3 regions of the Geodermatophilus sp. DSM 44513 genome follow, and region 3 is predicted to be linked to each of the others. Evidence: predicted binding sites of a transcription regulator. Region 3 holds the regulator's gene; each other region holds the start of a gene.
The links. The regulator LexA, encoded in region 3, represses DNA repair genes until DNA is damaged. The targets are predictions, from matches to a motif close to TCGAACANNTGTTCGA.

Region 1: RTG05_RS01250 (HNH endonuclease signature motif containing protein) is a predicted target of LexA. The motif match lies at 2,277-2,292, and genes of this name have one in related genera.
Region 2: RTG05_RS08895 (HNH endonuclease signature motif containing protein) is a predicted target of LexA. The motif match lies at 2,362-2,377, and genes of this name have one in related genera.

The regions. Positions count from the first base shown of each region.
Region 1 covers NZ_CP135963.1:260,962-265,231, forward strand. The annotation lists gene RTG05_RS01230 (glycosyltransferase) at 1-416, shown strand, start outside; gene RTG05_RS01235 (SGNH/GDSL hydrolase family protein) at 413-1,144, shown strand; gene RTG05_RS01240 (hypothetical protein) at 1,211-1,684, shown strand; gene RTG05_RS01245 (hypothetical protein) at 1,681-2,130, shown strand; gene RTG05_RS01250 (HNH endonuclease signature motif containing protein) at 2,303-3,469, shown strand; gene RTG05_RS01255 (hypothetical protein) at 3,616-4,270, shown strand, end outside.
Region 2 covers NZ_CP135963.1:1,833,224-1,837,493, forward strand. The annotation lists gene hisB (imidazoleglycerol-phosphate dehydratase HisB) at 1-148, shown strand, start outside; gene RTG05_RS08885 (hypothetical protein) at 224-400, shown strand; gene RTG05_RS08890 (nucleotidyltransferase family protein) at 397-987, shown strand; gene RTG05_RS08895 (HNH endonuclease signature motif containing protein) at 1,086-2,342, opposite strand; gene RTG05_RS08900 (hypothetical protein) at 2,589-2,822, opposite strand; gene hisH (imidazole glycerol phosphate synthase subunit HisH) at 2,898-3,536, shown strand; gene RTG05_RS08910 (hypothetical protein) at 3,563-4,000, shown strand; gene RTG05_RS08915 (molybdopterin-dependent oxidoreductase) at 4,009-4,270, opposite strand, start outside.
Region 3 covers NZ_CP135963.1:3,158,431-3,162,700, reverse strand. The annotation lists gene RTG05_RS15350 (ABC transporter permease) at 1-1,034, shown strand, start outside; gene RTG05_RS15345 (enoyl-CoA hydratase/isomerase family protein) at 1,031-1,819, shown strand; gene lexA (transcriptional repressor LexA) at 1,910-2,713, opposite strand; gene RTG05_RS15335 (LysM peptidoglycan-binding domain-containing protein) at 2,986-3,654, shown strand; gene RTG05_RS15330 (hypothetical protein) at 3,784-4,270, shown strand, end outside.

The DNA of each region.
Region 1 (4,270 bases), 1.7 Mb from region 3:
CCGGCGACGGTCCCGCGCGCGGCGCGCTGCAGCGCCGGTCGGCCGGCCTGCCGGTGCGCCTCCTCGGGCACGTCCGGGACCGTCCGGCGCTGGCCGGCCTGCTCGGCGCCGCGGACGTCGTGCTCGCGCCCGGGCCGGTGGAGACCTTCGGCCTGGCCGCCCTGGAGGCGCTGGCCTGCGGGACGCCGGTCGTGGTGCACCGCGACTCCGCGCTGCCCTCGGTGGTCGGCGCGGCCGGTGTCGCCGCCGGCGGGACCGCGGCGCAGATGGCCGACGCGGTCGAGTCACTCCTCGCCGAGGGGGAAGCCACCCGCCGCGACCGGGCCCGCCTGCGCGCCGAGCAGTTCCCGTGGGACCGCACCGTCCGCGGGTTCCTCGCCCTGCACGGGGCGGCCGGCCGGGAGGTGGCCGCGTGACGGTGCGCGTGGTGTCCCTGGGGGACAGCACCAGCTGCGGCGAGGGCGTCGGCGTCCGGGTGCCGGCCGAGCGGACCTGGCCGGTGCTGCTGGCCCGCGGCGTCCCGGACGCCGAGCTGACCTGTCTGGCGGTGCCCGGGGCCCGGCTGCGGGAGCTGCGCGCCGGCCAGCTGGCCCCCGCGGTGGCGGCCGCGCCGCACCTGGCCACGCTGCTGGTGGGGCTCAACGACATCGCGCGGGGCGGCTTCTGCGGCCGGTCCTTCGCCCGTGACCTGACCGCGGTCGTGCAGGCGCTGCGCGGCGTGGGCGCCACCGTGCTGCTCGGCCGCCTGCACGACCCGTGCCGGCTGCTGCCGCTGCCGGCACCCGTGCGCTCCGCGGTGCTGCGCCGGGTGGCGGAGGTCAACGGCGCGGTGGACCTCCTCGCTGTCCTCCCCGGGGTGCACGTCCTGGACCTGGCGGCCGTGCCCGGCGTGCAGGAGCGCCGCTCGTGGGACGTCGATCGGGTGCACCCCGCGGCCGAGCTGCACGGGCGGATCGCCCGCACCGCGGCGGAGGTGCTGCAGCGCGCCGGCCTCGGCCTGGCGCTGCCGCCGGTGCCGTCGCTGCCCGCGGGCGGCCCGTCGGTGGTGCGGGAGGTGCTGTGGGCGGCGCGGCACGGAGCACCCTGGCTGGCCGGTCACCTGCGGGGGGTGACGGCGACGGCGCTGGAGCTGGCCCGCACCTGAGCCGGGGCGTCACCTGATCGTGGCGGCCGGTGGCCCCCGCGGCCGCCGCTGTCGAAGATCACCGCCGTGACCTCCCCGGACGTCGTCCTCGAGCTCCGTCCACCGGCCCTCGTCTCCGTCCTGTACTACGCCTCGCTCGCGGTGCTCCCCGTCATGGTGGTGATCGCACTGAGCACCGAGGGCCCGCCGCTGTTCACCGTCGTCTTCGTGGTGTTCGCCCTGGGCATCGGCGCGTACAACACGGCCACGCACCTCAGCCGGGCCCGCGCCTACGCCGACGGCTCGTTGGTGGTGCGCAACCGGCTGTCGACGCGCCGGCTGGACCGTGCCGACATCGACCGGGTGGTCCTGGGGCGACAGGGCGGCTTCGGATCGCTCGCGCAAGTCGAGCTGCTGCTCACCGACGGGTCCACCCTGCCCCTCGTCGGCACCGAGACGCTGCCGCTGCCCGGGCCTCGGCGGCGCCTGGAGGAGCAGGTCGCGGAGCTGCGCCGCTGGGTGGAAGCCCCGGGCCACGCCTGGCCAGGACCACCGCCGTGACCCCAGCGGACGTCGTCCTCGACCTGCGCCCGCCGGGTCCGGCCGTCGTGCTGTACGTGCTCTCGGTGCTGCCGGCCGTCGTCGTGGTGCCGATCGTCCTCGACGACTTCTCGCCGACGGTGGCCGCCGTGGTCCTGCCCCTCTACGTCGGCGTCCTCGCCTTCAACACCGCGACGGTGCTGAGCCGGGCCCGCGCGTACGCCGACGGTTCGCTGGTGGTGCGCAACCGGCTGTCGACGCGCCGGCTGCAGCGCGCCGACGTCGACCGCGTGACGGTGGCTCGCCGGCGCGGTCCCGGGTCGGCGTGGCAGCTGGAGCTGCTGCTCACCGACGGGTCGACCCTGCCCGTGGTCGCCACGCAGACGCCGCAGAGCCGGCCACAGCGGCGGCTGGAGGAGCGGGCAGCGGCGCTGCAGCGTTGGCTGGAGGACGCCGCCCACCGTTGAGGGAGCCTGGTGACCGCGGGCTGAACGCGTCTCCGCGGGAACGTGGGAGGCCCGCGCCCGCCACTGGCTGTCGCGTCTCCGCGGAGACGCCTTCCTTCTTCTGCGCCGCGCTGACCTGAGGTTCTGTCGGTGGCCGGTCGTAGCCTCCGGACACCTGAGCGAAGGAGGCGACGTGTCCGACCCCGGTGGCACGCACCCGTCCGGCAGCCCGCTGCCCGAGCTGGCCGCGGCGATCACCGCCGGCGCGGTCCGGCTGGCCGCAGCGACCGCCGCCTGGCTGCGGCTGGTCGCGGAGTTCGACGACCGCGGCGGCTGGCACGGCGTCGGCATCCGCTCCTGCGCGAGTTGGCTGTCCTGGCAGTGCGGCCTGTCCCTCGGCCCGGCCCGGGAGCACGTCCGGGTGGCCCGCGCGCTGCGGGTCCTGCCGCGCACCGAGGCCGCGTTCGCCGCTGGGCAGCTTTCCTACTCCAAGGTGCGCGCGCTGACCCGCATCGCCGAACCCGACACCGAGGCCGCGCTGCTGGACCTGGCGGTGGAGACCACCGCCGCCCAGCTGGAACGCTTCACCCGCACCTGGCGGCGCACCGACCGGGCCGATCTCGCGGCCACCGACGACTGGGACAGCGAGCGCGAGGGCCCGCTCCCGGAGCCCGAGGAGCGCTTCGAGTCCTGGTGGGACGACGACGGCATGCTCAACGTGCGGTTGCGGATGCGCCCGGAGGACGGCGCGGACTGGTTGGCCGCCGTGGAGTCGGTGGCCGAACGCGACGCTCGCCGCGAACGCGCCCAGAACACCCGCGCCCGTGAGGGGGCCGCCGCCGGTGCCGTCTCCGGTGCTGACTGGCGGGAACGGCAGGAGCTGAGCCGCCGGTGCGCCGAGGACGACGCACCACCCGGGCTGGCCGCCGAACGCGTCACCGCCCGCCGGCTGGCCGCCGTGGCCGCACTGGCCCGCACCGGTGTGCACGTCGACCACCGCCCCGGCGGCCCGCCGCGGCGGGAGGTGGTGCTGCACGTCGACGCCGCGGTACTGGCCGACGACGCCGCCGCCGGCGTCGCCCACCTGGCCGGCGGGCCGGCGCTCACCCCGGCGCAGGCCCGCCGGATCGCCTGCGACGCCACCGCCGTCACCCTGCTGCACACCGGCCGCGAACCGCTGGCCCTGGGCCGCCGGCGGCGCCGCGCCAGCGCCGGCCAGCGCCGGGCGCTGCTGGCCCGTGACGGCGGCTGCGCCCGCCCCGGCTGCCCCGAGACCCGACCCGAACGGTTGCACGCCCACCACCTGCGGCACTGGCTGTTCGGCGGGCGCACCGACCTGGACAACCTCACAAGTTGCTAAGCAGCCCCCTGTGGCCGCATGGTGCGGCGGGCCCCGCGCCTAAACTCCGGAGTCCAGACGCGTCGATAAGCGACTGCGGCACGCACCTAGGGTGACTTTTGCGAATACTTTGGTTGGCTCATTTGCGCGCGGGGTGGCGGCAAACGGTGAGGTGGGCGCGCGAACATGTCGCGTTGATTTTCGTCTCGACGGTGGTGCCATTGGCGGCTTGGGTTGCGGCAATCACAGGCGACAACAATCCCGCCCTATCCATCTTCGCCGGCGTGATCGTCGGGGCCGTGGTCACAGCAGTCGCTACGTGGGTCATAGGACCCGATGTTGAGAGACAGATTAGACGGCAGACAGAGAGAGAGTCGGCTCTCGCGGAGATGTTGCAGATCTTGTATTCCAGTCATAGAAAAAGCCTAGGATTGACGGCGACCGTCCTTTCTCGAAACAGCGAAGCTCTGGGTGCCCTTGAGGAACTCGCCAGCATGGCAGATCGACTCGCGATTGTCTGTCTCAGGACACGAGACAAGGAAATGCTGCAGACATGCTGGGAGTGGCGAAATTTATGCGGGCAGGCGGCAATCACGGTGCGCCACCTCATCGATGAGGAGGGAGAAGGGGTCGCGGACAGCGAGGACGGGATGGTCCCGATCACGCTGATACTGGGAGGCGCCTTCGGCGACATTGAGGACTTGGAGCCGCTGCAGAGGGAGGCGTACGAGCTCTGTGCGGCGGTAACCCCGCGCTGTCGGGCGCTACTTGTGCAAGTCCTTGGAGCCCTTGACATGGATCTGCCACCGTTCCTACTCCCAA
Region 2 (4,270 bases), 1.3 Mb from region 3:
CAGCCTGCACGTGCGGGTGCTCTACGCCGGTCGGGACGCCCACCACATCGTCGAGTGCCAGTTCAAGGCGCTCGCGCGGGCGCTGCGGGCCGCGGTCGCCATCGACCCGCGGGTGACCGACGTGCCCTCCACCAAGGGCGCTCTGTAGCTCGATGCGCCCCGCTCCGCTGCCTCGCACGCCCCCCGCTCCGGCGCCGCGCACGAACTCCTCTCGGTGCCTCGCATGAGCTTCGGCGCGGGCTTGATGGTGCTCGGCGGGTTCCTGCTCGGTGGGGCCTGGAGCATCTGGCGGGCCGACCACGACACCAAGGGCCGCACCGGGCCGCAGGTCGTGTTCGCCGTCGTGCTGCTGGTCGCCGCCGTGCTGGCGACGGCCTCCGGCCTGCTCCGCCTGGTGTGAGCGACGAGGCCCGCTTCCTCGACGTGGTCCTCGCCGACCCGACGGTGGCCGCGGTGCTGCAGCGAGCCCCTGGGCTGGGCATCGAGCAGTGGTGGCTCACCGCGGGGGTGCTGTTCCAGGCGGTGTGGAACGACCTGACCGGGCGACCGGCGGGAACCGGGGTGCGCGACGCCGACCTGTTCTACGTCGACGACGACACCTCCTGGGACGCCGAGGACGCCGTCATCCGCCGCGCTGCCGCCCTGTTCGGGGACCTGCCGGTGCCGGTGGAGGTCCGCAACCAGGCGCGGGTGCACCTCTGGTACGCCGACCGCTTCGGCGCGCCCACCCGGCCGCTGCACACCTGCACCGAGGCCATCGAGGGCTTCGCAGCCGTCTGCTGCTGCGTCGGCGTCACCGTGGGTGCCGACGGCCGCCCGCGGGTGTACGCCCCGTACGGCTACGACGACCTGTTCTCCCTCGTCGTGCGCCCGAACCGGCACACTCCGGCGCCGCGGCACGTCTACGAGGCCAAGGCAGCGCGGTGGTCGACGGTCTGGCCCGAGCTCACCGTGCTGCCGAGGGAGGACGTCGCCCCGCAACGCTGACGCCCGCCCGGCAGCCGGCAGCGGACCCACTGCCCCATGGGCGCGGGTCGGCTGCCGGCTCGGTGCCGGCGGAGCTCGCTCGTGGTGGTGGACCCCGGTCAGGCGGCGGTGGTCAGGGGTGGGGGGGTGCTGCCTGGTCCGGTACTGCTCGGACCCGCGCCGATCGGGCCGGTGCGGATCGGGGTGCCGTCGGGGCGCCAGGTGTGCCATCGGCCGTCGGTGTCGCGTTGGACGCGGAAGCCGTGGTGGACCTTGGTGTGGTGGCGTTCGCAGAGGAGTGCGGCGTTGTCCAGGTCGGTGGGTCCGCCGTCGATCCAGGCGATCAGGTGGTGCACGTCGCACCACCAGGTGGGGGCCCCGCAGCCGGCGAAGACGCAGCCGCCGTCGCGGACCTCGGCGGCGCGGCGGACGTGGGCGGGGAACAGTCGCACGTCCCGGCCGTGATCCAGCGGCCGCCCGTCGGGGTGCAGCACCACCCGGGTGACCGCGGCGTCGCAGGCCAGCCGCCGGGCCGCTGTCGCGGAGATCTCCGCCCCGGAGGCCAGTCGGCCGGCACCCGGGCCGGTGGCGGCGTCGGTGAGGTCGGCGATGCCGATGGTGACGATGACCTGCGGCTTGTGGCCGCGCAGCACCGGCAGCGCGCCGGTGGCCAGGGCGGTGTCGGACAGCTGCACCAGCGCGTCGGCCTGCTGCTGGGTGCGGGTGCGCTGGTCTGCGGCGCAGCGGCCGGCCTGGGTGATCGCCTCGACCGCGGTGGTGAACCGTTCCCCGCCCACGGCGTCCAGGTCGAACCGCCCCGACACCGACCCGTCGGCGTGCCGGGTGATCGACAACCGGCGGCCCTCGGTGGGGTCGGGCTCGGGGCCGTCGGCGTCCAGGCGGTCGGCGTAGTGCCGCACCACCCGGGTGGTGTCGGCGTACGGACGCTGACGGGCGACGCCGGTGAGCAGCTCGTCGAACGCGGCCACATCGACGCCCTGGTCGGCGGCCAGGGCCAGCATCCGGGGCTCGGCGATGGTGCCCAGCACCGCCGCCTGCTCCGCGGTGACCTCCCCGGCGGCGAACGCCGCGGCCATCGCCGGCAGATGGGTCAGCGCGCGGGCCGCCCGCACCACCCGGGCGGCCTCGGAGTCCGACAGGTGCCCGTGCCCGCGCAACCAGGAGCCCATGGTCTTCAGCCCGTCGTGCTCGGCGGCACCGACGCCGTCGCACTCGGCCACCGTGCGGGCGATCTCGGCGTCGATCCGGTTGGCCAGGACCAGCAGCGGGCGCAACCGCTCCAACAGCGCCGGACCGAACAACGGCGACAGGTCCTCGGCGGCCAGAGCATCGACGGAGGCCAGCAGCTCGTCCACGAACACCCCTCCCACCGGCCCGATCAGGTGTTCGAAGTCTACCGCGGACGAGGACCACGATCAACACGAATCCCCAGCTCAGAGACCTGTCCACAGATCACGAGCCGTCGTGGCAGAGCGGCCGTCGAGCGCGGTCGACGACCCCGATGCGGACGCGGACCGTCCGTCGAGCAGGACGCCCAGGTGCGCGGCAGGAACGGCGACGGGCACGCGTGGGCGCCGCACGGGAGTCAGCGGAGGAGGTGCTCAGGCCAGCAGGAAGACCAGTACCGTCGCGGCGAGGACGAGCACGACGAGGGCGAGCAGCATGCGGAGGGCTCGGCGCCGGCCGGATCGGTTGTGCCTCAGCCCGGCAGCCAGGTCACCCCACCGGTCCACCTCGCCGGCCGGTGACAGGGGGTGGTGCTCGTACCGCTCCACCGCACCATCCTCGCGCAGGACGGCCTGCGCGGCGGGGACCTGGGCGATCGACGGGGTCACCGCGGTGCGACGGCCGCCACCCCAGCTGCGGGAATCCCGTCGGGCACGTGATCGCTCGCACGTACCGTGGCAGGCGTGAAGAAGGTGGCGGTCCTCGACTACGGCTCGGGCAACCTCCGCTCGGCCGAGCGCGCGCTGACCCGGGTCGGCGCCGACGTGACGGTGACCGCGGACCCGCAGGTCGCGCTGGAGGCCGACGGTCTCGTCGTGCCGGGGGTGGGCGCCTTCGCCGCCTGCATGGCGGGGCTCAAGGCGGTCGACGGACCGCGGGTGATCGGCCGGCGGTTGGCCGGCGGCCGGCCGGTGCTGGGCGTCTGCGTGGGGATGCAGGTCCTCTTCGAGCGCGGTGTCGAGCACGGACACGACGCCGAGGGCTGTGGTGAGTGGCCCGGCACCGTCGAGCAGCTGCAGGCCCCGGTGCTGCCGCACATGGGCTGGAACACCGTGCAGGCGCCGCAGCGGACGGTGCTGTTCGACGGGCTCGAGGGTCAGCGCTTCTACTTCGTGCACTCCTACGGCGTCCGCAACTTCCCGCTGGGCGCCGAGGGCGTTCCCTCGCCGCTCGCCCCGCCGCTGGTCACCTGGGCCGAGCACGGCGACCGCTTCGTCGCAGGCGTGGAGAACGGGCCGCTGTCGGCCACCCAGTTCCACCCCGAGAAGTCCGGGGACGCCGGCGCCCAGCTGCTCACCAACTGGCTCGGCACGCTGGGCTGACCGCCCAACTGCTCGGAGAGGTGGTCGTGCCCAGGACCGTGGACCTGATGGCGACGTTCCTCCCCGACCGTTCGCTCCGGCTGACGGCGCAGGGTGACCACGGCCCCATCGAGCTCGCCACGGGGGTCCGGTACTCCGAGCTGGGGCCACGGGCCACCGCAGCTGTGCGGGAACTGTTCCCCGGAGAGGACGCCACGCCCGCCCCCCTGGTGGCGGCACCACCGTGGGTGCACCTCGGAGACCTGGTGCGCATCCACAGCACCTCCGACACCCTCGAGGGCACCACCACGCCGTACGCCCAGGTGGTCGGTTTCCTGCCCGTCGGCGGCGTCCAGGTGGTGCACTCCGAGGCCGGTGCGGGCATCTACTCGCCCGACGACCTCGACGTGGTGGGGGCGGACGCCATCGACCCGGCGTGGCGTGCGCGCATCGCCCGACGGTCGGGCATCCCGCCGGCCGGTTGAGCTCCGCGCTACTGCGGCGGGAACGGCGGCTGCAGCCACCACGGTGCGTCGACGACCTCGACCCGCGCCACCCACTTGACCCACCAGAAACCCCGGCGTCCGGGTGCCACCAGCCGCACCGGCGCCCCGTGCCCGGCCGACAGCGGCCGGCCCGCGGCGGAGGTCGCCAGCAGCAGGTCGCCGGCGTCCGCGAGCGGCAGCCGGCGCCGGAAGCCGGTCACCGAGACGACGTCGACGCTGCCGTCGGCCGGGAGGTCTGGGCCCAGGACG
Region 3 (4,270 bases):
CGGTGCTGTTGAGCCTGATGCAGTTCCCGCCCCGCATCGAGGCGGCCGCGGTCATCTCCGTGCCGATCTTGGTGATCATCGCGGGCCTGCTCGTGCTGCAGCGCTGGCTGACCGGCGGCAAGCGGTTCACCGTCATCGGCGGCAAGCCCGGCCAGCAGGACGTCACCCGTCTCGGTGCTGGCGGTCGGGCGCTCGGGCTGACCTTCTGCTCGGCCGTCGTGCTGCTGAGCATCGTCCTGCCGTTCGGCGTGCTCCTGGTGACGTCCTTCCGCGAGGCCCTCGGGCGGCCGCTCGGCTGGGACAACTTCACCCTCACCGGGAACTACGAGCAAGTGTTCGGCCGCCCCCTGATCACGGCTGCCATGGGGAACAGCTTCGTGCTCGCGGTGGGCGGGACCGTGCTGGCGCTCGCCGTGGCGCTCCTGGCCGCATGGCTGGCGCACCGGACGCGGGCGCACAGCAACGCCCTGATCGCCCCGGTGATGGCGGCACCGCTGGCCTTCCCCGGTGCCGTGCTCGGAATCGGCTTGATCATCGCCTACGCCGGCACGCCGTTCGGGCTCGGCGGCACGCTCACCATCCTGCTCATCGCCTACGCCGGCAGCGCCCTGCCCTTGTCCTACGCCTACGTGCACGCCGGCATGGGCCAGATCGGCGCAGAGGTCGAGGAGGCGTCGCGGAGCCTCGGTGCGTCGTGGGTGCGCACCTGGCGCCGGATCACGGTGCCCCTGCTCCGACCGTCCCTGCTGGCGGCGGGGCTGCTCAACTTCGTCCTGCTGTTCCGCGAGCTGGAGATGTCGGTGTTCCTCTACACCGGTGCCAACCCGACGGTCGCGACCGTCCTCTACAACCTCGCCAGCGAGTCGCTCTACCAGCGCGTCGGTGCGCTCTCGGTTGTGATCCTGCTGATCAACATCGTGGTCACCGTGATCGCGATGCGGCTGCTGGACAGCAGACCCGGCGAGTCGCCGTCCCGGCGTCGCCGCCGTTCCCCGTCCGTCGCCCTCAACACACCCCCGGAGGAAGCCGCATGACCGCCACCGTCCCGGATCTCGGCAGTGGAGTGCACCTGCGGTACGAGACCCCGCACATCGCCGTACTGACGCTCGACAGCGAGCCGGCCAACACCTTCAGCTGGGAGAGCCGGCGGTCGTTCATGCGGGCGCTGGACATCCTGGACGCCGACGAGGACGTCCGCTGCCTGGTCATCACCGGGAAGGGCCGGGCGTTCACGGCCGGTGCTCAGCTGCGCGAGGACCAGTCGATGACCGACGAGCAGCTCACCGACTACCTGGCCGAGTTCGGCAGGGTGCTCAACGGCGTCCAGGACTTCCGTGCGCCGGTCATCGCAGCGATCAACGGCGCCACGGTGGGTGGAGGCCTGGAGTTCGCTCTCTGCAGTGACATCCGGATCGCCTCGACCGAGGCCTTCTTCGTCGCCGCCGGGGTCAACGTCGGGCTCATCGTGAGCTTCTGGCGGCTGCCACGAGTGGTGGGCCTCGGCGCGGCCAAGGAGATCCTGCTGACCGGGGCGCGCTACACCGCAGAGCAGGCACTCAACTGGGGACTGGTCACCGAAGTGCACGAACCGGCGGACCTGATGCCGGCCGCGCTGGCCAAGGCCCAGCGGATCGCGACGCGGGCCCCGTTGTCGGTCGAGGTGACGAAATCCGCGGTGACGCAGGCCATCGAGATGGACTTCGCGGAGGGGCAGGCGCTGCAGACCCAACGCTTCCTGGAGATGTTCCGCACCGACGACCACCAGGAGGCGCTACGGGCCTTCTTCGAGAAGCGGGACGGCGACTATAGGCGCCGATGACCCGGCCGCCACACGAGGCGGCCGCCGACCCTCCGGGCTTCGGTGGCCGCCTCGTGCCGGTCCCGCGACACGTCGGCAGACCGGCACGGGTCAGACCCGGCGCAGCACCGTGACCACGCGGCCCAGGACGGTGGCGTCGTCGCCGGGGATGGGCTCGTACGCCGGGTTGTGCGGCAGCAGCCACACGTGCCCGTCGCGCCGCTTGTACGTCTTCACCGTCGCCTCGCCGTCGATCATGGCGGCGACGATCTCGCCGTTCTCCGCCGTCGGCTGCTGGCGCACGACCACCCAGTCGCCGTCGCAGATGGCCGCCTCGACCATCGAGTCACCGCTGACCCGGAGCATGAACAGGGTGCCCTCGCCGACCAGCTCGCGGGGCAGCGGGAAGACGTCCTCGACGGCCTGCTCCGCGAGCACCGGGCCACCGGCGGCGATCCGGCCGACCAGCGGGACGTAGGTCGGGGTGGGGGCCTCGTCGGCGCCGCCGGCCGTCGCGGCGGTCGGTGCCGGCGCGCCGGGGACCTCGCCGGGCAGCCGGACGTCCAGCGCCCGCGGCCGGTTGGGGTCGCGGCGCAGCCAGCCCTTCTTCTGCAGCACGCTCAGCTGGTGGGCCACCGAGGAGGCCGACGAGAGCCCGACGGCCTCGCCGATCTCGCGCACCGACGGCGGGTAGCCGCGTCGCTCGATCGAGTCGCGGATCACCTCGAGGACGCGCCGCTGCCGCTGGGTGAGCCCGTCGCCGGCCTCGCCGCGGTCGGGGAAGGTGCGCACCGACGCGGTCCCGGCCGTCCCGGGCGCACCGGCGGCCGCGCCGGTCCGGCTCTCCGACGCCCGCCGCGGCGGGCCGTCGCCTCCCCGGGCCCCACTGCCCGACGTCCCCCTGCTGCCCGCCACGTCTCCTCCTCGCCGGCCGTGCCGCCACGGCCCGTGTCCTGCGCCCGGTGTCCCGCGCCCGGTCGCCCTGCGCCCGCCCGGACCGGTGACCCGGGGGCCGGGGCGGACGGGTGTCGGACGGAACGGTAGCGCCTCGGGACCGGTACTCCCAAACACCTGTTCGAAGTGTGCGCGGCGTCGGGTCGACCCCGTCGGCGGGATGCGGTAGACATCGCACAGACGTTCGATCGAACACGCGTTCGACGCGCTGGGGTGTGAGGAGGAGGCTCGTGGTGGACGTGCGTCAGGCCGTGCTGGAGTTCGACGCGGCGGTGCAGGTGCCGTGGCGGCCGCTGCTGGGGTCGGGGGACGCGCGGTGCGCACCCGCCCGGGCGGTCGGGGCACCCGGACCGGCGCGGTCGCCGGCCGGGTCGGTCCTCCCGGGCAGCGGCCCGCGGGTCGCCGGGCACCTGCGGCCGGTCCCCGACCGGCCGGGTGTCCCGGGGCCCCGCGCCGCGGTCACGGCTCCCGCCCGCGGGGCCGGCCGGTCACCGGCCGTCGGCAGCGTCCCGCCGGGTCCGCACCGGGTCCGGCCGGGGGGACGGGCCGTGACGTCGGGGGTGGGGTCCGCGGGCGCCGTCCGCGGCGGGTGCGTCCCCTCCGGCGGGGCACGTCTGCGGCTGACCGGGCGCGGGCGGGCGCTGGTGCGCGCCCTGGTCCTGTCCGGCGCGGTCGCGTTCGGCGCCTGGGTCGCGCCGGTCGTCGGGGGTCACCCCGGTGGGGAGCTGCGGCTGGCCGGTGGGGACAGCGTCGTGGTGGGGGAGGGGGACACCGTGTGGTCGATCGCCGGGGAGCTCGCCGGCGGGACCGGGGACGTGCGTGCCGTGGTCGACGCGATCGAGGAGCTCAACGACCTCGAGGGCTCGGTCGTCGTCCCCGGCCAGGTCCTCGCGGTGCCCTGACCAGGGGCCGGAGGTGGTCGGGAGGGGCGGCTCGGTCGAGGAGCGACAAGACCGCCCGGCCAGGTTCGTCAACCCGTCGTGCCGAGTCGCTCACCCGCCGTCGCAGGTCGCGGACCTACCGTCGGGTCCGTGTCAGCCACCCCCGGGCGCCGGGCCGCCGTCTTCAGCTCCCCGTCGCAGAACGTCGAGGTCCTCGTCGAGGGCACCTGGTGGCCGGGGTCGCTGCTGGGCTGGCGGCACGACGGCAGCGGCGCGTGCGAGGTGTGGGTGCGGGTGGCCGTGGCCGGTGCCGACCGCGAGGTCTGGACCGACCTCGGCGAGGTCCGGCTGCCCGAGGCCGACCCCGCGCCGGTGCTCGTGCCCGACGCGCCGGCGGCGCTGTCCCTGGGGCTGGCCGAGGAGCTGCTGCCGGGCGCTTCGACCGCCCCGCGGGTGTCCCTGAGCGAGGCCGCCGCCCGGGAGCAGCGGGCGGCCGGCGTCCTCCCCGGGTCGGGTGCCACGGACCGGCGCCGCCACGGCGGCCAGGTGACCGCCCAGCTGCCCGCCGTGCACGACGCGGCGGCCGCGGCCGGCCGGCACCGGGCCGGGGCGGCGGCCGGCCGGCACCGGGCGGTCG